Regions from separate parts of the Methylomusa anaerophila genome, predicted to be linked through region 1. Evidence: riboswitches for the same ligand, from Rfam matches in the RefSeq annotation. Region 1 holds a riboswitch; each other region holds the start of a gene.

Evidence for each region. Region 1 has a riboswitch for cyclic di-GMP ahead of MAMMFC1_RS07130 (calcium-binding protein). Riboswitches for the same ligand answer to the same signal wherever they lie in the genome.
Region 2: it holds a riboswitch for cyclic di-GMP, as region 1 does, so the genes downstream of both, MAMMFC1_RS22455 (methyl-accepting chemotaxis protein) here and MAMMFC1_RS07130 (calcium-binding protein) in region 1, are expected to answer to the same signal.
Region 3: it holds a riboswitch for cyclic di-GMP, as region 1 does, so the genes downstream of both, MAMMFC1_RS02600 (RraA family protein) here and MAMMFC1_RS07130 (calcium-binding protein) in region 1, are expected to answer to the same signal.

Annotation. Positions count from the first base shown of each region.
Region 1 covers NZ_AP018449.1:1,627,279-1,634,973, reverse strand. The annotation lists gene MAMMFC1_RS07130 (calcium-binding protein) at 1-5,219, opposite strand, end outside; cyclic di-GMP riboswitch class II at 5,353-5,436, opposite strand; gene ald (alanine dehydrogenase) at 5,940-7,055, opposite strand; gene alr (alanine racemase) at 7,313-7,695, opposite strand, start outside.
Region 2 covers NZ_AP018449.1:3,568,435-3,576,129, forward strand. The annotation lists gene MAMMFC1_RS16075 (hypothetical protein) at 142-474, shown strand; gene MAMMFC1_RS16080 (DedA family protein) at 580-1,185, shown strand; gene MAMMFC1_RS16085 (hypothetical protein) at 1,372-1,845, shown strand; gene MAMMFC1_RS16090 (phosphatase PAP2 family protein) at 1,938-3,077, shown strand; gene MAMMFC1_RS22450 (hypothetical protein) at 3,123-3,299, shown strand; gene MAMMFC1_RS16100 (flavodoxin family protein) at 3,354-3,980, shown strand; gene MAMMFC1_RS16105 (FMN-binding protein) at 4,571-5,029, shown strand; cyclic di-GMP riboswitch class I at 5,518-5,610, shown strand; gene MAMMFC1_RS22455 (methyl-accepting chemotaxis protein) at 5,868-7,695, shown strand, end outside.
Region 3 covers NZ_AP018449.1:579,170-586,864, forward strand. The annotation lists gene MAMMFC1_RS02570 (TerC family protein) at 1-596, opposite strand, end outside; gene MAMMFC1_RS02575 (hypothetical protein) at 1,055-1,306, shown strand; gene MAMMFC1_RS02580 (hypothetical protein) at 1,332-1,577, shown strand; gene MAMMFC1_RS02585 (methyl-accepting chemotaxis protein) at 1,582-3,522, opposite strand; gene MAMMFC1_RS02590 (DUF441 domain-containing protein) at 3,559-4,017, opposite strand; gene MAMMFC1_RS02595 (RraA family protein) at 4,058-4,714, opposite strand; gene MAMMFC1_RS21255 (hypothetical protein) at 4,745-4,918, opposite strand; cyclic di-GMP riboswitch class I at 4,899-4,986, opposite strand; gene MAMMFC1_RS02600 (RraA family protein) at 5,153-6,139, opposite strand; cyclic di-GMP riboswitch class I at 6,261-6,344, opposite strand; gene MAMMFC1_RS02605 (M48 family metalloprotease) at 6,526-7,602, opposite strand.

The DNA of each region.
Region 1 (7,695 bases):
CCGCTGCCGCCGGCCATGGTATCGGCGCCCAGGCCGCCATCAATAACATTGTCGCCACTGTTGCCAAGGATCCCATTATCTAATTCATTGCCGGTGCCATTGATGTTGTTGCTGCCGGTCAAGGTCAGATTCTCCACATTGGCGGTTAGAGCATAACTAATCGACGACTGAACGCTATCTATGCCTGCGGCGGCGTTTTCCAACACCATGTCACCCATATTGTCTATGATATAGATATCATTGCCGCTGCCACCGGCCATAATATCAGCCCCCAGGCCACCATCTAATAAGTCGTTTCCACTGCCGCCGGACAGTGTATCATTGCCAATGCCGCCGGACAGTGTGTCGTCTCCCGCTCCGCCATCCAGAACGTTGCTGCCGCTGTTGCCGAGAATCCCATTATCCAATTCATTGCCGGCGCCATTGATGTTATCACTGCCGGTCAGGGTCAGGTTTTCCACATTCGCGGTTAAGGTATAGGTAATCGACGACTGAACGCTATCTATGCCTGCGGCGGCGTTTTCCAATACCGTGTCACCCGTATTGTCTACGATATAGGTATCATTGCCGCTGCCGCCGGCCATGATATCGGCACCCAGGCCGCCATCAATAACATTGTCGCCACTGTTGCCAAGGATCCCATTATCTAATTCATTGCCGGTGCCATTGATGTTGTCGCTGCCAGTCAAGGTCAGATTCTCCACATTGGCGGTTAGATCATAGCTAATCGACGATTGAACGCTATCTACGCCTGCGGCGGCGTTTTCCGTTACCATATCACCCGTATTTTCAACGATATAGGTATCATTGCCGCTGCCGCCGGCCATGGTATCAGCGCCCAGGCCGCCATCAACAACATTGTCGCCACTGTTGCCAAGGATCCCATTATCTAATTCATTGCCGGTGCCATTGATGTTGTCGCTGCCGGTCAAGGTCAGATTTTCTACGTTAGCGGTTAAGGCATAGGCAATCGACGATTGGACGGTGTCGTTACCCTCGCCGGCGTTTTCCGTTACTATATCACCTATATCGTCAACTATGTAACTATCATTGCCGCTGCCGCCGGCCATGCTGTCAGCGCCCAGGCCGCCAACGAGATAATCATTACCACTGCCGCCATCCAGAATGTTGTTGCCGCTGTTGCCAATGATCACGTTGTCCAGTTCGTTACCGGTGCCATTGATGTTGTCGCTGCCGGTTAAGGTCAAGTTTTCCACATTGGCTCCCAGGGCATAGGTAATCGACGATTGAACGCTATCGTTGCCTGCGGCGGCGTTTTCCGATACCATGTCACCCGTATTTTCAACGATATAGGTATCATTGCCGCTGCCACCGGCCATGGCGTCAGCGCCCAGGCCACCGTCAATAACATTGTCGCCGCTATTGCCCAAGATCACGTTATCCAGTTCATTGCCAGTACTATTAATGTTGTCGCTGCCGGTCAAGGTCAGGTTTTCCACATTGGCTCCCAGCGTAAAGGAAACGCTGGACTGTACGGCATCGACGCCTTCGTTATCATACTCAATGACAACATCGTCGACGTTATTGACTATATAGGTATCGTTTCCTGTACCCCCGAAAAGCTGGTCGTTGCCGCTTGTACCGTTCAAAACATCGTTGCCACCAATGCCGTATCGTATTTTGCCGGTCAAATTGTCGTCACTGACAGTACCCATTAAGGCCGCGGCCATGCCTGCTTTGCTTGTAACTTCTGCGGCAGTCAATTCGCTGTTATCAAAAAATCGCAGACTCTCCACCTGGTATAAACTACCATCAAACCATTTGTTTATGGTCAGCGTTTCACCGCTGTCTTTGATCCGTAGAATTATGTCCTGCCCGCTTTGCAGATAGTCGATAGAATCGCTGGTGATCTCTTGTCCGAATTGGATGGTATCCACGCCATGACCACTGGTCCCTGAATAGTTATCAATAGTGTCGTTACCGGATCCTAAGCCATATATATAGATATCGTCTCCCAGTCCGCCCTTTAAAGTGTCGTTGCCGGCCCCGCCATTTAGAATGTTGTTGCCGCTGTTACCGGTTATTACGTTACCCAGTGCGTTGCCGTTGCCATTGATTGCGCCGGTGCCGGTCAATGCCAGATTTTCTACATTGGCTCCCAAAGTATAAGTGATGGACGACTGCACCATGTCCGTTCCTTCGCCGGTGTTTTCCGCCACGACATCTTCAGCACTGTCCACAATGTAGGTATCATCGCCCAAACCACCGGCCATGATGTCCGCGCCGGCCCCGCCGTCCAGGCTGTTATTGCCGCTGTTACCGGTAATTATGTTATCCAGTTCGTTGCCAGCACCATTGATTGTGCCGGTGCCGGTTAATGTCAGGTTTTCTACATTGGCTCCCAAAGTATAAGTGATGGACGACTGCACCGTATCTGTTCCTTCATTGACATTTTCACTGACAATATCACCTACATTATCTACAGCATAGATATCATCGCCTAAGCCGCCGGCCAGCGTGTCCGCGCCGGCCCCGCCGTCCAGAATGTTGCTGCCGCTGTTGCCGCTAATGATATTGTTCAGTTGATTCCCTGTGCCATTGCTGGCGCCGACACCAGTCAAGGTCAGGTTTTCCAGGTTGGCTCCCAAAGTATAGGTGATGAACGACCGCACCGTGTCCGTTCCTTCATTGACATTTTCGGCGACGATGTCACCTATATTATCTATAACATAGGTGTCGCTGCCCAAGCCGCCGCTCATTATGTCTGCCCCGGCTCCACCATCGAGAATGTTGCTGCCGCTGTTACCGGTTATTATGTTGTCTAAAGCGTTACCAACGCCATTGATCGCTTCTGTGCCGGTCAAGGTCAGGTTTTCTGCATTGGCTCCCAAGGTATAGGTGATGGACGTTTGTACCGTGTCTGTTCCTTCACTGACATTTTCACTGACAATATCACTTACATTATCCACTACATAAGTGTCATTGCCTAAGCCGCCGGCCATGGTGTCCGCGCCGGCCCCGCCGTCCAGAATATTGCTGCCATCGTTACCGGTAATCTTGTTGTCCAATGCGTTGCCAGCACCATTGATCGCCCCTGTGCCTGTCAGGATCAGATTTTCTATGTCAGCGTTTAACGTGTAGGAGACAGACGACAGCACTATGTCGGTTCCTTCACCGGCACTTTCGCAGGTAATGTCACCGGCGTTATCCACTACATAGGTATCATCGCCCAAACCGCCGGTCATAGTATCTGCGCCGATCCCGCCGTCCAGAATATTGCTGCCGCTGTTACCGGTAAGGACATTGTTCAGAGCGTTACCCGTTCCATTAATCGCCTCTATGCCGGTCAGTGCCAGATTTTCTACGTTGGCTCCTAAAGTATAGGTAATGGATGACTGTACCGTATCAATTCCTTCGTAAGCATTCTCGTTGACAATGTCGCCGGTGTTATCCACCACATAAGTGTCATTGCCAAGACCGCCCGCCATAATATCCGTTCCGGCCCCGCCATCCAGGGCGTTGCTGCCGCTGTTGCCAATAAGAACGTTATCCAATGCATTGCCATCGCCATTAATCGTCCCCGTGCCGGTCAATGTCAAGTTCTCTACATTAGCTCCCAGGGTATAGGTGATAGACGACTGCACCATATCGGTTCCTTCGTTGGCATTTTCACTGACGATATCACCTGCGTCATCCACGGTATAGGTATCATCGCCCAAGCCGCCCGTCATGGTGTCCGCGCCGGCCCCGCCATCCAGGACGTTGCTGCCGCTGTTGCCAATAAGAACGTTATCCAGTTCGTTGCCGCCGCCATTAATCGCCTCCGTGCCGGTAAGCGTCAGGTTTTCAATGTTGCCGTTCAGAGTATAGGAGACCGATGACTGCACCGTGTCCGTTCCTTCATTGAAGGTTTCGTTAACAATATCCCCCACATTATCCACTATGTAGGTGTCATCGCCTAAGCCGCCGGTCATGGTGTCCGCGCCGCTCCCGCCGTCCAGAATGTTGCTGCCACTGTTACCGGTAAGGACGTTGTTCAGAGCGTTACCTGTGCCATTAATCGCCTCTGTGCCAGTCAGGGCCAGATTTTCTACGCTGGCTCCTAAACCATAGGTAATGGATGACTGTACCATATCAGTTCCTTCGTTGTCATTCTCGCTAACAATGTCACCAATGTTATCCACCATGTAGATGTCGTTGCCTAAACCGCCGGCCATGGTATCCGCACCGGCCCTGCCGTCCAGGATATTGCTGCCGCTGTTGCCGGTTAGAACGTTGTCCAGTGTGTTGCCGCCGCCATTGATTGCTCCTGTGCCGGTCAATGTCAGGTTTTCTACATTGGCTCCCAAGGTATAAGTAACGGACGACTGTGCCGTGTCGGTCCCTTCGTTGATGTTTTCTGCCACAACATCCCCAACACTGTTTACAATATAGGTATCATCGCCTAAGCCCCCAGCCATCATATCTGCACCGGCATCACCGTCCAGGATGTTACTGCCGCTGTTCCCAATAATAATATTGTTCAATGAGTTTCCAGTGCCATTGATATTAGCTGTGCCTGTTAGCAGCAGGTTCTCTAAGTTGGCTCCCAGGTTATAGGTAAGGGATGATTGCACTGTGTCAATTCCTTCGCCGACATTTTCCGTTACCACATCTCCGGCATCATCTATGACGTAGGTGTCATTACCCAAGCTGCCCGCCATGGTATCAGCGCCCAGACCGCCGTCAAGCATATTGTCGTCACTATTGCCTGCAATGAAATTATCCAGTTCGTTGCCTGTACCATTGATTGCGCCGGCACCGGTTAAGACCAGATTTTCCACATTTGTTCCCAAGCTATAGCTGATGTTTGATTGAACAGTGTCAATACCTTCGGCGATGCTCTCGCTGACTACATCACCCACGTTGTCAACTATGTACGTATCATTGCCCTGGCCGCCGGACATGGTATCAGCGCCGTCCCTGCCGTCAAGAGTATTATCGCCGCTGTTGCCTGTTAAGACATTATCCAGTTCGTTGCCTGTACCGTCAATGTTGCCCGTGCCGGTAAGCGTCAAGTCCTCAACATTTGCGTCCAGGGCATAGGTAATGCTCGCTTCAACGGTGTCGTTGCCTTCGTCAGGATTTTCCACCACCACATCCCCGGCATCGTCTACTATGTAGGTATCGTCGCCCATGCTCCCGGCCATGGTGTAAGAACTCCCGCTGCCGTTCAGCGTATCATTACCAGTTCCGCCATTCAAGGTATTGTCACTCATTGTTCATCCCTCCACTTAATTTGGTTAAAAGTACCTTTCTTAACAAAGCGTCGAAGCGTTAAATAAGGCTGTTCTGCGCCGTCCTAGCCATTTCTTATATAACAAAAAATGGCCGTTAGCAAACGGCCATACATACAATATCGGCCGGTTACACTGCCAGCTCCCGGCAGCCCAAGTGTCCATATACAGGCTGACGTTCATCGCTTCCGTTATTGGTAATCATTGAATTGTTTTACCTTCGAGCCAGATTCTTCGGAACCTTATTGCCAGTCGCTGAAACGAAGGGTCTCACAGTTTGTGTTATACTCGCCTCCCCCGGAAATTTATGTCTAATTTTAGCGTAATATGTAATTTTATTGATGTATATGGCTATTTTTCCAATTATTACTATTGTCTCATATTACTAAAGTTATAATCCTTTTGTCCATATTGTTATGTATACTTGATGTTATTTTTATTTGAAATTTGTTTGAATTTGTCTAAAATTGCTTAATCAGTATAATTTTTGTATGGCTTATCCTGCTAACAATAGAATTTTTAACTGTAAGGAAATTGTCAAGCATAGTACATTAGATATATTTTGTTGAGAATTGCGTTATATTAAATATCCTTAAAAAAACAAAACATCCAACCCATATATGGGTTGGATGTTTTGTTTTTTTCTCAATATCAGAATTTACTTCTCGCGGTATTGATCCAGATAATTTATTTGTTGAATCCTTATCCCAAAATCTCAGCAACCGGGGTATAAGGCAGGTTGTGGGCTTCAGCAACCCCGGGGAAAGTAACTTTGCCTTCAAAAACATTGAGACCTTTCGCCAGACCGGAATCGGCCCTGAGAGCTTCTTTCCAGCCTTTGCTGGCGATTTGGAGAGCGTATTCGATGGTTGCGTTGGTAAGAGCCAGGGTGGAAGTTCGGGCAACTGCGCCAGGCATATTGGCGACAGAGTAGTGTACAACACCGTATTTGACATAGGTGGGATCACTGTGAGTGGTAGCCCGGTCGATGGTTTCAATCGAGCCGCCCTGGTCAATGGCTACGTCGACGATAACCGAGCCGGGTTCCATGGTTTTAACCATTTCTTCGCTAACCAGTTTGGGAGCTTTGGCGCCTGGCAGCAGAACAGCGCCGATAAGCAGGTCGGCCTGTTTAACCCAATCGGCAATATTGTAGCTGTTGGACATAATAGTGGTGACGCGCCCGCCAAAGATGTCGTCGAGATATGCCAGCCGTTCGCTGGACTTGTCGATAATAGCTACCCGGGCCCCCATGCCTATCGCCATTTTAGCCGCGTGGGTGCCTACCACGCCGCCGCCGATGATGACAACCTGAGCCGATTCAACGCCGGGAACGCCGCCCAGCAGTATGCCTTTGCCACTGAAGGTTTTTTCCAGCCAGTGAGCACCTACTTGTACCGCCATGCGGCCGGCAACTTCGCTCATGGGAATTAGCAGCGGCAGGCTATGGTTACGCTCAATGGTTTCATAAGCAATACCGATTACTTTTTTGGCTAGCAGGGCTTTGGTAAGAGCAGGCTCGGGTGCCAAGTGGAGATAGGTGAATAGAATTTGGCCCCCATGAAAAAGATCATATTCGGGAGCAAGAGGCTCTTTTACCTTCATGATCATTTCGGCTTTGTCAAAGAGCTCTTTTTTATCAGTGACGATTTCAGCGCCGGCCTTTATATAACTTTCATCAGAGAAACCGCTGCCAATACCCGCGCTGTGCTCAAACAGCACCCGCTGCCCGGCTTTAACCAGGGTTGCGGTACCGGCCGGGGTTAAAGCCACCCGGTTTTCATTATTTTTGATCTCTTTTGCCACACCAATAATCATTATCTAATACCTCCTAATTTTTGTATCGCAGCAATGCTAAATGTTAATTTCCGATTTTAATTTTATTTTAATTTTATATTATTTGCAATTATCATGCCAAGTCGTAAAAGCTTATATTCCCGGTTCCGTTTTAGACTTGGCAGTCTGCTAGTACCGCGAGTTACAATTTCAGGTATTATAAACGGAAACTAAACTTTCCAATCCCGGAATGAAGAGGGCACCAAAGGGAAACTTATGTTTCCCTTTGGCGCCTGCCATTACCGCTGTATATAAAGCCGGGGCACTCTTTTACCAACCATACAAACAAGCTCATAGCTAATCGTGCCTATTTTGGCGGCCACCTCGGCGGCGGTTAATTGCGGACTGCCAAACAAAATAGCCGTATCCCCCGGCAAGGCCGCCGGAATTTCCGAGACGTCAACCATACACTGATCCATGCAGATTGTGCCCACAAGGGGCGCTCGCCGTCCGCGAACCAGAACACTTGTCTTGCCTGAGAGAAGCCGGGTCCAGCCGTCGGCATAACCGATAGGCAGGGTTGCGATCCGGCGGTTATCAGGGGTTGAATAGGTTCGGCCATAACTGATACTTGTCCCGGCAGGCACAGATTTCACCTGTACCAGTTGAGCTTTAAGACACA
Region 2 (7,695 bases), 1.9 Mb from region 1:
AACTATACGAAGGCATCTTTTCCGACATATAGGAAGAGGCAGCCCTGATTTTTAATCAGATTCTAATCTTGGTCTAATGGCTGTGTAATGTTCACGGGGTATTATAGTCTTGTACCAAATAAACACAGGAGGAACTAATTCATGATAAAAACTTTCATTGCTCAGGCCAAGAATACTGTGGTGGCCAACAAAAAGAAACTTTATGGCATCGTAGTCCTGGCTGCCCTGATTGGCATACTAACCGTCGGCGCGCATGCGATGTTTCAAGTGCGCGGGGTGGTTACAGGTGTCGGCAACAATAGTATTACCGTAGCCAATTTCTTTCGGACTCAAACGGTCGACCTTACCGGATCAACGGTAAACACAGCCAATATTAAGATCGGCGACAAAGTGAAAATCCAAAAGGATCTTCACGGTAATGTTCTTTATGCCCGGACATCTTTGGACAAAGACGGCGAGCATGACGATGACTAAGCCAGCATTCAGCCCATTGTAAATACAACAGCGAACGGCGGGCTCTGATTACGCTCTGGCCCCGCCGTTCGTTTCGCCATAGCGACTACCGAAAGGATGGAAAAAATGGAACAATTTTATGCATTGATCATTCAATATATCAATGTCTGGGGCTACGCCGCGATCATCGTCGGCATGGCGATGGAGAGCGCCTGTCTGCCCGTTCCCAGTGAACTGATCTTTGGTTTTGCCGGCTATCTGGTCTTCCTGGGCCGCATGGACTTCACCACGGCGGTTATCGCCGGGGTGGTCGGAGGGCTGCTGGGCTCGGTAGTCTCTTATCTGGCAGGCTACTATGGCGGGAAGTCTTTCGCGGAAAAATACGGAAGGTACATTTTTTTGTCAAGGCGGCATGTTGACTCTGCGCAACAATGGTTTGACCGCTACGGGCTCAAAGCCGTCTTTTTGGCCCGGCTCCTGCCCGTCGTCAGGACCTTTATCTCTTTGCCGGCCGGTTTTGCGCATGTCCCTTTCAGCAAATTTGTATTCTATACGGTATTGGGGTCAATACCTTGGACAACCGGCCTTATCTATGCCGGGATGCTGCTCGGCGAGAACTGGCATAAGATTGAGGCCATGGGTCACAGCGCAGCTCTGCTGGTAGGGCTTGGCCTGGTGATAATGGGAATACTGTGGCTCAGGCGGCATAGGGGAGAGGTCGACGCCAGCTAGCTATAGGCCAAAATGTGTAACAAGGGCCAAGAAAGTTAAGGAGCCAACCGGAAACGCGCGGCAGGAAGGCTCGCCAAAGCGTGCTGGGCGGCGAATGGCTATTTCCATATATAACCGCGGAGAAGATAGCTCTCCGGGATTACCGGGGAGCTAATCGCGTTTTTAACCTGTCTTTTAGCCTTCTCGTTGCATCGCCCTAAGTTTACTGCTTTATTTCGGAGCCGGCTGGCTGATTGGGACCCGATCATTCGCGGTCGGCGGGCCCACTATTCGCTCGCTGCTCTGTCGGCGGCGATATTTCTGGTTACTCTCCCTTCCAGTTTTCGCGGCTATCTTCAGGAATGGCAGATTATGATGCCGTCGGAGGCGAAGGCCAGCATCATGCCGCCACTGGTGGCGAACCGGGATCTTCTCGTCGTGTCGCTGCAGCTGAAGAAGCCGGGTACACGGTGGGGCAGGCTGCGAGCCATTCGACAATTTGACCGTGTGGCCGCGCCGCTAGTCAATCTGGCGACAATCTTGACGGTTTTGGCAACCAGCCTTGTGCCGAAAAATGGCACCCTGCTGTTGGACTATACCTTAACTCTGATGGGGCAAGGCCTTAGTGCGCGGGATGCGGTCATTGCAGCAGGAAAAACGAGGCTAAACCAATCGTTATGACGACTTTGACCATGGTGGTGGGTATGCTGCCTACGGCTTTGGCAATGACGTCCGGAGGCTGTGGACGAATGTTTTAAGGGGGTTTAGGATAAATGGAGCGGGTACGGCGGTATGCTATTCTAGTATGTCTCCTGTTAGCAGGCCATTTAGCAATTGCCTACGGAGCCGAAAGCGTCGAATCTCCAGCCGTTTTTTCCCACGGGGACATTCATATTGCGGCGAGCCGGGTAATCGAGAGGCTGATGGTTGCCGGCGCAGATGCTACGGTGCGGGGAACTGTCAAAGAGAGTATTGTGATCATCGACGGGAATTTGCATCTCGCGCCCACGGCCAGAATCAGGGAAAGCGTTATAGTGCTAGGGGGCCATGTGGAGCGAGAAGTCGGGTCCGAAGTGGAAGGGTATTTGATCGCTGTTCCTCCGCAGGGTTTTCCAATGCTGAAGCTGTTGACCGTATTGCTGTTTCTTTTAGCTATATTGAGTCTGATAGCCCTTCCGCTCTTGGCGTGGCTAATTTTTCACATGGGCCAAAGATTTCCCGCTTATCGGGTAGCAAGGGATTGGTTGTTAAATATTCAGCGTCGATGGCCGCTTTTATATATTGTGCTAACCTTGGGATTTAGCTGCAGTATGCTGGTATTGTTTATGGAACTTGCCTGGAAAACAATATTCCGCCATGCGATGGGGGTGTTTGACAGCTCCATTATCTGGCTTGTACGATATTTTGCCACTCCTGCGCTAGACCGAGTTATGGTTTCCATTAGCGATCTTGGCTTCGGCTTTTCGTATGCAGCTATTGTTGTAACGGTTTTCGCTGCTCTGGCTGTTTATCGTCGGTGGCTGGAGGTGGAGGGCTTGACTCTTAGTTTTGCCGGTGGGGCAGTGCTTAACTATGTGTTGAAAAATCTGTTTGAGCGGGCTAGGCCGGACGCATTTCATCTGGTAGCTGCAGCGGGATATAGTTTCCCAAGCGGACATGCGATGGTTTCGCTATGCTTCTATGGCATGTTAGCTTTTTTGTTGGCGCGCACTGTATCGTCATGGCGATGGCGCTATTTCTTGGTCATAGTGACCGTGCTTTTGGTTATAGCGATAGGAATCAGCCGGATTTATCTAGGGGTTCATTATCCTAGCGATGTCGTTGCGGGTTATACAGGCGGTACCATGTGGTTGATGTTTTGTATATCGCTCCTCATGTTGGGGGAGAGAAAACGCAGGAAAGTCAAAATTTAATCGCTAGGCAGGCAAAAGGGCAACGCCGGCGCAGATCGCCCTGGCATGGGTGCTTGCCCAAAGGCCGTGGATTGTTCCGGCACGTGGAAGCTGGAGCGTCTGGAGAAGAATCTGGGTGCGGTGGACGTTGAACTGACAGGTGGAGAACTGCGTAATCTGGATGACGCGCTTTCGAAGATAGAGGTTCCGGGGAGCCCTATCCGGAGGTTCAGATTTTGCTAAGAAGCGGGTAATTAAGGGGAAACTGGTCTGACATAAGATGACGGAGGGAAAAGCATGAATGTTTTATTAGTAAATGGTAGCCCTCATGCCAATGGCTGTACCTATACTGCACTTGCAGAAGTGGCAAAGGTGCTGAATGCCGAGGGAATTGACACCCAGATATTCCAAATTGGAACAAAACCTCTGGCCGGTTGTATTGCCTGCAGAACTTGCTCAACAATCAGGCGCTGCGTTTTTTCCGACTGTGTTAACGACTTCCTTGATCTCGCCAAAGATGCCGACGGATTTATTTTTGGTTCTCCTGTGCACTATGCGACCGCAAGCGGAGCGATTACGTCTTTTATGGACCGAGTATTTTTTGCGGATTTGCTTACAGGCAAACAGTCGTTTTACTTAAAACCGGCTGCGGCTATTGTTTCCGCCAGAAGGGGCGGAACAACTGGAACAACTGCCACTTTTGACCAGCTAAACAAGTATTTCACCATATCGGAGATGCCTGTTATCTCGTCGCGATATTGGAAAGTTCACGGTACGACGCCGGAAGATGTGAAGAAAGATTTGGAGGGGCTACAGACAATGCGCGTGCTGGCAAGGAATATGGCATGGTTCTTAAAGTGTAAAGAGGCAGGAATTAAAGCCGATGTTCCATTCCCGGAGCGGGAAGAAACCATATTATATTGACCAATTTTATTCGGTAAAAAAGCATTGTTCCTTAACTTGTTAAAGGACAAATTGCCAAATTTTATTTGTTTGATTTGCGGACTAATCCCGAACTTAAAGAATATAAGAGCAGCCAAGCCATGGATCAAATACTTACAAAGCCTTGTTTGGACTGCAAGTTGCCGCCAACCGAAGTGAGCGCGTTTGGAGACAGAACACGACATGTTAACACAAAATTATTCTTAACTTAATAAATCGTGGAAGGAGATTTATCTACCTGGAACAAAATAATCTACTTGGAGAATTTTATACAATGATAAGTTCCAGGGGAGGACTCAATTGCAGGATTTTTTTGTCCAAAACATGTATCTCGTATTCTTTGTCTAAAAGCATGGCAAGCGGAAAGAAGGATGAGAAGCGATATTGACGCGAAAATGATTATGGCGATCTTTTCGGCGCTGGTGGCCTGTAGAAACACACAAGGATGAAATCAGGATCGGGTCCACGCTTGATCGAATATCTGGCCGAATTTACAATGAAGGGGCTTTCTGGATTGCTCTGCCGAAACGCCGAAAACCGTAGAAGATTAAGAATGAACAAGGAGTGAAATAATGAGCAACGACACTAAACCAAAGCGGAAAATTAAGATGTGGGTCGTACTATTGATTATTTTCGGGGTTCTGATTGTCGGGGCGGCCGGAGGATTCCTCGCCGACGCACCCGGCAGGCACGAAATTCAGGAGCTTGTGATTCAGGATGTGGATTTCAAAAAACTGCGTGATGGTACTTATGAGGGAGCGTATACGGGGACAAAAAGCCATTCCAGAGATACGCAGGTTGAGGTAACGATATCCGGCGGCGGGATAACCGCTGTAAAAATATTAAAGGGGGCCTTGGACAAGACAGGAAAGCCCGCCGAATTGACAGGAGGGTTAAGCATAGAGGATTTGTTTGGCAATGTTATTGAAGCGAAAACGCTTCAAGTAGACACTATCAGCGGAGCGACGCTTACATCCAAGGCACATCTGAAAGCATTAGAGAACGCACTGAAGCAAGCGCAAGGAAAATAGGGGAAATAAATGAATCTTATATAGGAGACACGGGGACAAATAAGGGCGCACATCCTGTACCGGCTGCTGCGCCCCTGTTCTTTTATTATAGTCACATAGGATGTCTCCTAAATTGCTCGGGATTCTTAAAACTTTTTTCTGGGAGTTGATATTTCATTTTGAAGAAAGCAGGCAAGTGGCAAGTCGCGGCGGGCCGGATTGCCGAAAATACACGCAAAAAAATCGAAGCGGATACAGGTAAGCCTGTTATTACAAAAAAGAACACTCGGTGAAAATTTCTGTAATTGCAGTAATAGCGGAAACAGCTACCATTAGTGAACTGGCAAAAATGATGCGTATTGATCGTACTACTTTGAACCGTAATATGAAGCCAGCAGTTAGAGGATGGAAGTTAATCTGAAATTTTTTTTAAATATAAATTATTATTTAATAATCGTTAAAGAGGATTTTTGTGGTAAATGTCGAACTATATAAATTAATGTAGAATGTAGAAAAATAGGCAAACTTATCCGAAAGCTAAGGGCGCAAAGCCATGGGTCTAAGGGACGAACTAAGGAGCCTATGATTGCCAGGTTGCGATTGAGCGCATTCAGTCACAACTGGCATTTTTAATTGTTCTTTGGAGAAGTCTTGGGGGGAGCGGATGAAGACGTTTATTTGCCTTGATTATGGATAGTGGTTTTTCGTCGGTTTTACAGAGTAGCCCTGCGGAAAATGCAGTGGCAAAGTCAAAGAAATTCTTCGTTGCGAGGAGGAGAGAAGACCCAAATAATCCGATACCTAAATCTATTTTATTTTTCGTTTAACGCAATAAACGAATTTTTTTTAGGAGGTTTTTATGGGCATTCTAAAATCGCGACTGACTATCCTTATTACCGCCGTTATCGTGATAAGCTTGTTACTTGTTGGCTGCTTAAGTTATATTAATCAACGAGATATTATCTTGGGGGATGAAAAAGAAGTTTTCCAAAAGATAGAGCTTAGTGTTAACCAAAGCATTGCGGAATATCTGCTCCGGTCGTCTTCCGTCGCGTCTTCCATTGCCTATAATCCAGAGGTGGCGCGATTATTAAGTTCTCAGGACCGGGATGGGTTGTTTCAGCTAATGAACCCGATATATATAAAGTTAAAAGAACAGGGCTTGGAGCAGATGCAATTTCATTTATCCCCAGCCAATTCCTTTCTCAGGGTTAACGCACCTGATAAGTTTGGGGACGACCTATCCGGTTTCAGACAAACAGTTGTGGAAGCTAACAAATCGCTTAAGCCGGTAGTCGGCATTGAGGCCGGAGTCACTGGATGGGGTTTTCGGGCCGTTATACCGATTTACTATAATAATGTGCACGCCGGTAGTGTTGAAACGGGTATGAACTTTGACACTCAATTTCTGGAAAAGCAGTTAAAAACGAAATACCCAGGGGAGTATTACCTTTATGCTCTAAACCCCGATGGGTCGGGTAAATTGCTCGCTGCGACTAACCAAGACGATACGTTAGCATTGCCCGTTGGTATTGTACAGAAAATAGTATCCAGCGGGACAATGTCTTATGGCTATAGTGATAACAATGACAAGGCATATGTCGTTGTTCCGGTTAAAGACTATTCCGGCCAGATCAAGGCATTTATAAAAGTAGTTTTAGACCGACAGGAAACACTCAGCCAGTTAAGAAAAAATATGCTGATTACCAGCGTCCTAAGCGTGGGTGTTTTGCTTATTGCCGTGCTATTGATTCTCTTTGTGATGAAACGACAGCTAGTACGGCCAATACAACTGCTATTAGAAAAAATGGAGATAGTGGCAAACGGTGATTTGAGCATTGGCTTCGACCAAAATAAGCGGGGTGACGTTGGGCGTTTGGAAGGTGCAATAAGCAATACGTTATACCACCTTCGCGCCCTGATTGGCCATATACAGCAGGCGGCAACTCAACTTGCTTCTTCCAGTGAGGAATTAACCGCCAGCGCCGATCAGTCAGCCCAGGCTGCTAACCAAGTGGCTACCGTTATTGGCGAAGTGGCGAGTGGGGCGGAAAGACAACTTGAAGCGGTGGATGCGGCCGCCGCAGTCGTTGGGCAGATGTCGGCCAACATCCAGCAGATCGCTGCCAACGCCAACGATGTTGCCAGCGCATCAGCCCAATCCGCTGAAACCGCGCAAGATGGCAGCAAAACTGTTGAGAATGTTATCAAGCAGATGGAAAATATAAAAAATGCCGTTACCCGTTCTTCTGAGGTAGTCACGAAGTTAGGTGAACAGTCTAAGGAAATCGGACAGATAGTTGATACGATTTCCGGTTTAGCCAGTCAGACGAACCTACTGGCCCTCAATGCCGCTATCGAGGCGGCACGGGCTGGCGAACAGGGCAGAGGGTTTGCTGTGGTGGCAGAAGAAGTTCGAAAATTAGCCGAACAGTCGCAAGACGCAGCTAAGCAAATCGGTGACTTGATTGCTATCATACAGCAAGACACAGACAACGCTGTGATTGCGATGAATGAGGGGACAAAGGAGGTTCATATCGGGTCGCAAGTTGTGGTTGATGCCGGTCACGCCTTTAAAGAAATTTTTAAATCGATCAATGCGGTGTCAACTCAGACAAGGGAGATTTCTGCAGCTATTCAGCAAATGGCTAGCGGCAGTCAGCAAATTGTGAATTCCGTTCGGGATA
Region 3 (7,695 bases), 1.0 Mb from region 1:
ACCGTGAGCAGAAGCTCGATCGCCAAAGCGTAAGGCGCAAGGGCATCTTTTACAAACCCATCTTTAACTACCATCTTGGCGGCAGTCCAGCCTAAAATAGCCGCACCAAGGTAAATAATAGCAGGATAACGGTCCATCAGTTTCATTACAAAACCACTACCGAACACAACTAACGGAATACTCATAACAAGACCCACGGCCAAAAGAATGATATTACCGCCGGAAGCACCGGCAATAGCTAGTACATTGTCCATGCTCATAATTACATCGGCAAGCAGGATCGTCTTAATTGCTTCCGTCAAGGTACTTGCCTGCTCGCACGAGACGACATCCTTCTTTTCAGCTAATAAAGCTATAGCAATGCATAACAACGCAAGTCCGCCGGCAAGTTGGAGGTAAGGAATGGTAAGCAGAATTGCCGCAACAGTGGTTAACAGGATCCGCAACGCCACAGCACCGACACTACCCCAGATTATTGCTTTCTTCCGTTGTTCGCGGGGAAGGTTTCTGCTTGCCAAAGCTATGATCACCGCATTATCGCCGCTAAGTATCAGGTCAATCAAAGTAATACTTCCTAAACCAACCAAAAATTCCACCGAAATACCCCTTTCTTACCCGTTATTATTTATTCATTAATACTAAACATAAATGGAAAATTAAAAAGACCTTTAGTATAAACTATATACTAAAGGTCTGGCTACTGAACTAAATCCAGTGACATAACCATGCATGCACATGCACCCATGCAGAATTGTTGATTATGTCAGACAGCTACTCCCCTTTAGAGGGATATTTTATTACTACTAGTATATCGGTTTAAGACATTTTTGTCAACAGCATAATTGAATAATCTTACCATATGCAAAACTATGTATGTCTTATTATAATAAATAATTATTATTTTATAATAATTATTTACAAATGCAATTATTTTTACTATACTTAAGATATAATTCATTTGCGCGAGACTATGCAAGACTATCTGGAGGATCCGGTCAGGATAATTCCTTTTGATCAATTTCGGAAATAGTAACAAAGCAAGGAGGTAATTGCTATGAGAGCAATCGTAAGTAAAGACTTTTTTCTAAGCCAAACCATCCCCATCAAAAAAATAGAACGTATTACACTCTCTGCCTATGGCGGGGAATTGGCCGGTACCAGTATCGGGAGTGCGGAAACCTTCCGGATGCCATCTCATGTTTTAGAACCCGGGCAGGTTTTTTTGACATCAACCCAATGGTGTAATCTTCTTGCCAGAGTGCAGAATTGGCCGGCTAGCCTGGGCGTAATCAATTTCCCGGAGTAATTAGAGTAATTAAGGAGTCAATTTCATGAAAATAAGAGTTAATAAAGCTTTCTTCCTCGGTCAAGTCCTCCCTATCGTTGATTTCGAGCGCATATCGCTTGCTGCATATGGACGCGTACTTTCCGGCGCCAGCTTCGGAAATACTGAAAACTTCCGGGTGCCTGCTGAAGTAGCAGTGCCCGGGCAGGTTTTTCTGACTGCCGATGAATGGCGTACCGTTGTAAAAAAGGTTCAGGATTCGAAGAATACTATGGTTGACATTGAATTATAACGAATTATAACGAAAACTTTTTAATTGCGTGTTGAAGGGAGCCAGCCGTGTCAACCAATACTTCTTGCACCTCTTCGATAGCGGCGACCTGGTGTTCTGTAGCAACCGAAACCTGCATTGTCTGAGTTACGGTGTTTTTACTCATGGAATCAATATCTTTGACAGCAGACAAGACGTGCTGGCTATTCTGCGCTATGGTTTCTATGGAGGCAGTAATACCTTGGATTTGGCCGGATACTTGATTGGTCATGGCGATAATTTCATTAAACGTACCGCCCACACTGCTAACCAAAGCGACTTCCTGTTGGACTACGTCGCTGCTTTTGTTCATAGCTACAACAGCATTATGGGTATCTGCCTGTATTTCGGCAATTAAGTCGCCGATTTGTTTGGCTGCCATTTGCGATTGTTCGGCCAGCTTACGCACCTCATCGGCAACAACGGCAAAGCCGCGTCCTTGTTCGCCGGCGCGAGCCGCCTCAATGGCCGCATTCAATGCTAATAAGTTGGTTTGACTGGCAATTCCTGAAATAGTATCAAGAATTTGGCCTATTTCCTTTGAACGTTCGTCCAATTTTGTTACAAGTCTTGCGGAGTCGGCAACGTTTGCCTCAATGTTTTGCATTTCAGCAACTGCTTTTTCAATTGCTTTTCCACTGTCTTCGGCCGATTGAGCGGTTTTTTCCGATACGGAAGCAACAATAGTTGAATCGGAAGCAATTTGTTGAATGTTGGCAACGATCTCGGTGACAAGCGCGGTGGTATTCTCAAGCGTAGCCACTTGTTCGTTAACGGACTGGGAAATATTCGCAATTGAATCGGCTATTTCTCCTGCTGTAACTTCAGATTGTGCCGCGCATGCCGTTAGCTGTTCAGAAGACGATGAAACTGCTTTGGCAGTAACTAATACTTGCCCAAGCAAGTCTTTAAGCCCGCTAACCATTGCATTGAAGTTTTGCGCCAGTTTGCCGATTTCATCACTTTGCCGGTTGGTTATTTCAATGTTCAAATTGCCGGTTTTAATGGTTTCTGTGGCTTCTACCAATTGGGTGATAGGTTTGGTTACGCGATTAGAGACAAAAACACTTATGAAAACTACCATTAGAACGGTAATCAACAAAATAGCCAGATTTGTCAGCAACAGACTATTATTTCTGGCATTATATTCATCGAAGGATTTTTCCATACAAATAATCCAGCGTGTTTTAGGGTCATATACATAATTAACTAACTTTCGGACACCATCATCCCCGCTGATTTCTTCTATGCCGCTTTGGCCTTTCATCGCTTTCTGGACAAAGGGAAGCTGGCTCATGTCCTTGCGCTCGTTTGAAACCTGTTCATTGGGATGAGCGGTAATTTTTCCATCCTGGTCAAGTATGTAGGCGGTGACTCCAGCTTGCGACCGCTTAACAACGAAGTCTTTAAGGAAAGAAAGATTGATAGAAGCCTGCAAAACGCCGGTCACTGTTCCGTTGGCCGAGCGTATTGGCGTGGCTATAGCAACCACAGGGTTGCCGTCTGTCTTACTAACCAACACTTCAGAAACTACTTCATCGTTTCCTTTTAAAGCTGTTTGATAAAAAGCCCGGTCGCCCACTTTTACCAGTTTGGCATTATCGCCTCTTACAAGCTGATTGCCTTTGTCATCATCAACAGTCATGGCAAGGGCGGTAAATACTTTTTGGGTATCACCCAGCAGTTGGCTGGCAGCCGGGAGATCGTAATTTTTTACCGAGGCGGTTTGGGCAAGCCCTCTTAGCACCTCAAGGTGTTTGTCTACATAATCTTTGGTTTCAGATTGTAAAACCTCAATTTCACTGGAACTAAGCGAGTAGAAATCGTTTTTTAGGGTTTTATTAAACAATGAAAAGGAGAAAAGGGAAGCCCCGAGTAATGGAACACAACTAATAATCAGCAGCAAAATAATTAACTTTTTTTTCATCAATCAATAGCTCCTTATATCAAAATGTATGCTTGTTCATCCTTTGAATAAACCCAGCGCATTTACTACAAGAGCCACCAAACCGCCGGCGATAAGCGGACCGACAGGCAGACCGCGAAAGAAGCAAACACCGATAATTGTGCCGACGACCAGAGCCGTTACTGTTTCCGGTGATTCTTTCATAAAAACCACTCCCTGGCCGGCTACCCAGGCCAAGAAAATCCCAATAACAACCGCCAGAAGGCCTACCGGCGCTTTAAAGACATCCAAGACTTCGTTCATGGCTATACGCCCTTGCGCAACCGGACTTAGAACAGCAATCGTCAGAATGATAATCCCAATGTTTATACCTTGCTTGTCTATAAACTGAAAACAATTTTCAAGACCCAGTTTGGGAATTAGTAACAGCACCAATGCAGATACAGATACTGTATGATTATTGCCGATCATAGATAATGCTAAAATTATTAATAGAGGAATGTTGTCCCAATTCATTTATTCACATCCTACCCATGGTTTTCGGTTTTCCGTTTCGTCAGCACTTTACTTTAGCATATTTTTTTAGACAAATAGTATCGAATGTATCCCATCTTAACCGGTTAATGCAATCGGACCAAATAACTTCTTGTTGTCCAATAAAATCAAGTCGTTCCAGTAGTTGTTCGGTAATTTGGTCTTTTTTGATTACGACAACACCACTGTCATCGGCAACAACAATTCCGCCGTCCAATTCCTGCCTGCGTTTTATATAATAATCCTCGTCGAAGCCGGTATCTGCATTGATACAACCGATTGGCGACCGGCCATAAGACCAAATGGGATATTTTTCTTTGATTAGTTGCTGAACATCGCGAATCAACCCTCTGACGACGATTCCTCGGACTTGATGATACGAAAATAAATATTTGGCTACAAGGTCACCAAAAATTGCTTTCCCGTCGCAATTAAGCGCATCAATACACACTACACTGTCTTTTGGCGTATTGCGGGCATAATTATGTACATGGTAATTCGAACCGTTAAAGGCAGGAATATAGTGGATGACGCCGACTACTCTGCTTCCAGGCAATAAAACCTGCAGTTTGGGATCTAACTCTCCGGTTTTATACATGGCATCGGCCACTTCCGTTGTACTCATCTCGTTAGCCTGAATGTAGTCCAGTATTTTTTTTTGTAATACTTTCCACTGCATTTCAAAACTCCTTCCCTTTAATTAATCTATCTATTTTTTTAACATTTGATTAGCCTCACCCTTTATGTTTTTTAGCGAAGGTAATTCATGTGCTAGTTTATATCCTTGCCCCGGTATAATTAACACAAAAACAAATAAAACCAGCCCCATAGCTGGTTTATGAGGCGTTTGGCCGTTAACACCAAACGGCAGCCTGGCAATCATAGGTATTTTTTCCCTTTAGACCCACGGCTTTGCGTCCTTACCTTTCGATAAGTTTGCCCACTTTAAAATTGTCAACAAAATTAATGTTATTATAACATAATATAATATAATATAATATAATATATTATAACATAATAATCTGAATTTGCAATACTAAATTCTACAATTATCATTTTTATTCGACATAGTTCGTATGACTTAACAGGACTCCGAGGAACCTGTACGGGAACAGGCTTAGCCTGGATTTCGCTGCAAATGTAAATATAAAACAAGATCAAATATGGCCCGCGTATTATCCTCAGACAGGTCCACAAACCTGCAGCCAATGTTATTGCCTTGTTGCCAGGTGACTTTTGCTGCGACATCAATGTTTCCTAACTCCTCGGGCAAACACAGCCGGATTGATAAATCGGGCTCCAATTGCTGCTCAGCTTGCAGCAATATTCCATCCATACTGATATTAATCGCGAGGGCATCAATATGATGATCTGTTTCATTCACTATGATTTTCACCGGCGCATGAACATTAGTTCGGGGAAAATTTCGATTTTCAATTATAACGCCCCGTTCTTTAAGAGCTTGATCAAGCCACGTGCGGTCCCAGGCCATGCTGGCTATGTCTCCCTTTGCTTTTCTCTCGGCACAGGATTTAGCTAAGGACTTTTCTAACAAATTTGGGGCATGACATGGGTTAATGACGACAATGCCGTCTTCATCCCCGACCAAGATATCGCCGGGATGAACAAGTACTCCCCCACAATCGACGGGAACATTAATTTCGCCGGGTGCATCTTTATAAGGCCCGGCCGGGGTGACTCCTGCCGCATAGATAGGCATATCCGTTTTTTTCAGTGCTCCTATATCACGAATAGCACCGTCAATAATGAAACCCCCGATACCTCTTTGCTTGGCCCACAAAACCATCAATTCTCCCATAACCGAGTTAGTCAGGTCACCTTGGGCATCAACTACCACAATATCGCCAGGCTGGGCAATATCAAGCGCCTTGTGAAGCATAAGATTATCGCCTGGGCGTAACTTAACGGTAAAAGCCGGTCCAAGTAAGGGAATGTCGTTGACTGGGCGAATTTTGGCATCCATGCACGACGTATGGTTCAGGTTGTCTGCTATATAGGCCGCCGGTATTCCTGCAAAACTGTCAATTAAAGCTTTTGGCGGTCGATTTATCTGCGAGAAAATACGCAATCCTATTCTTGCCATAATTAACCACTCCATTCAAATCAGTTATTACCCAGTTACACAAAAACAATTCTTTCTAAGTCTCTCAACGAAATAAAACCAGCCCCACAGCTGGTTTATGAGGCGTTTGGCCGTAATACCAAACGGCAACCTGGCGATCATAGGCTTTTCCTTTAGACCCATAGCTTTGCGTCCTTATCTTTCGATAAGTTTGCCACTATATAAAATTGTCATAATTTGAAGTATAATGATTTAATTTGTCAACCGCAATTCCACTGTAACACTTTTTTAATTTAATTCAAGTAATTTAACAATAATTTAATTTACAGTTAACACAAACAGCGAATTGCTCGTATCAAAAAAAGTAAGCAGGCAAAATTGCCTGATTACTTTTTTTGTACACTGATTCATTTGCCGGTAATGGCATTGATTCTGTCGGCCAGTTCATAGCCCGCGACATCATTATCGACAGGAGTCATAATCAGCTGCCCATCGATATAAACCGCACCATCATCGCCGACATAGGCGGTGTTTAGAGAATTATTGTGATATAACTTGGCGAGATTACCGGCTATTAAGTATGCTCTCTCTTCAGCCAAATATCTATTGGTCTTAACTGGCGTTACAACATCTTGGTTGTCAATTTGAACCGTCTGGTCGTTTTTAACCGTAATGTGCCCTTTACTATAATCCGTAAGGCGTTTTGCAAAATTATTAATGCGATCCGATGTCTTCGGGTGATTATTCGGATTAATAACTTTACTTAGTCCTTCATGCCATAACTCGCCAGCCTGGGCGCGAAGCTTGACCATAGATGCAGCTGGGCCGCCTGGGTTGAAGCCGGCGGCAACAGCATTGTTAAACCCTGAATTATCTGCGTTCCACTCCTCTTTCATCGTAATTACCTCATTAGCGACGTAGTTCCCTGCAACAACACCAAGAACTTCGCTGGTCCGATTCGGGTTGTTCTGCGTATATAAATCCACCACCAGGCTGAGTCCTAGTATCTTTTTTGTGCCCTCAACAGGGTCTTTATGTTCCCCGTGACTCATTTCATGCCCAAGCACAGACGCAAGTTCATCTTCATCCAGTAAATCAACCGTGCCTTTGTTAACGGCAATTACCCGTCCCAGTGTACAAAAAGCGTTGAACTCTTTAGCAGGGGTTATGTATACTTCATAATGGTCCTTAATCAGTCCGTTGGACATTAACCGGTCGGCTATATTATGTACATACCCATTTGCTTGTTCATCTTTATAAACTCCGGTTTTACTTTGGGTCTGTTTAAGCATATCGGCTTGGCGTTTATCATTAAGGTCATTCAATTGCCAGCTAATATACGAAAAAGCCACAGCGCCATATAATAATTCTTGGGTAAAGGTAGCTGCCGCTGCCCCTCTGGTGCTACCGGCAAATACCGGCACCATCAGGATGAAACCAATCAGGAAAATAACCAATATTTTTTTCCCTAGCTGGTTTTGCACCTCTCCACCTCCAGGTGTATTAACGTCTAGGACACTCCCATTCCCTGCCTATTAGTTCTAATATTCTATAAATGGCCACTATATTCCTTCTTT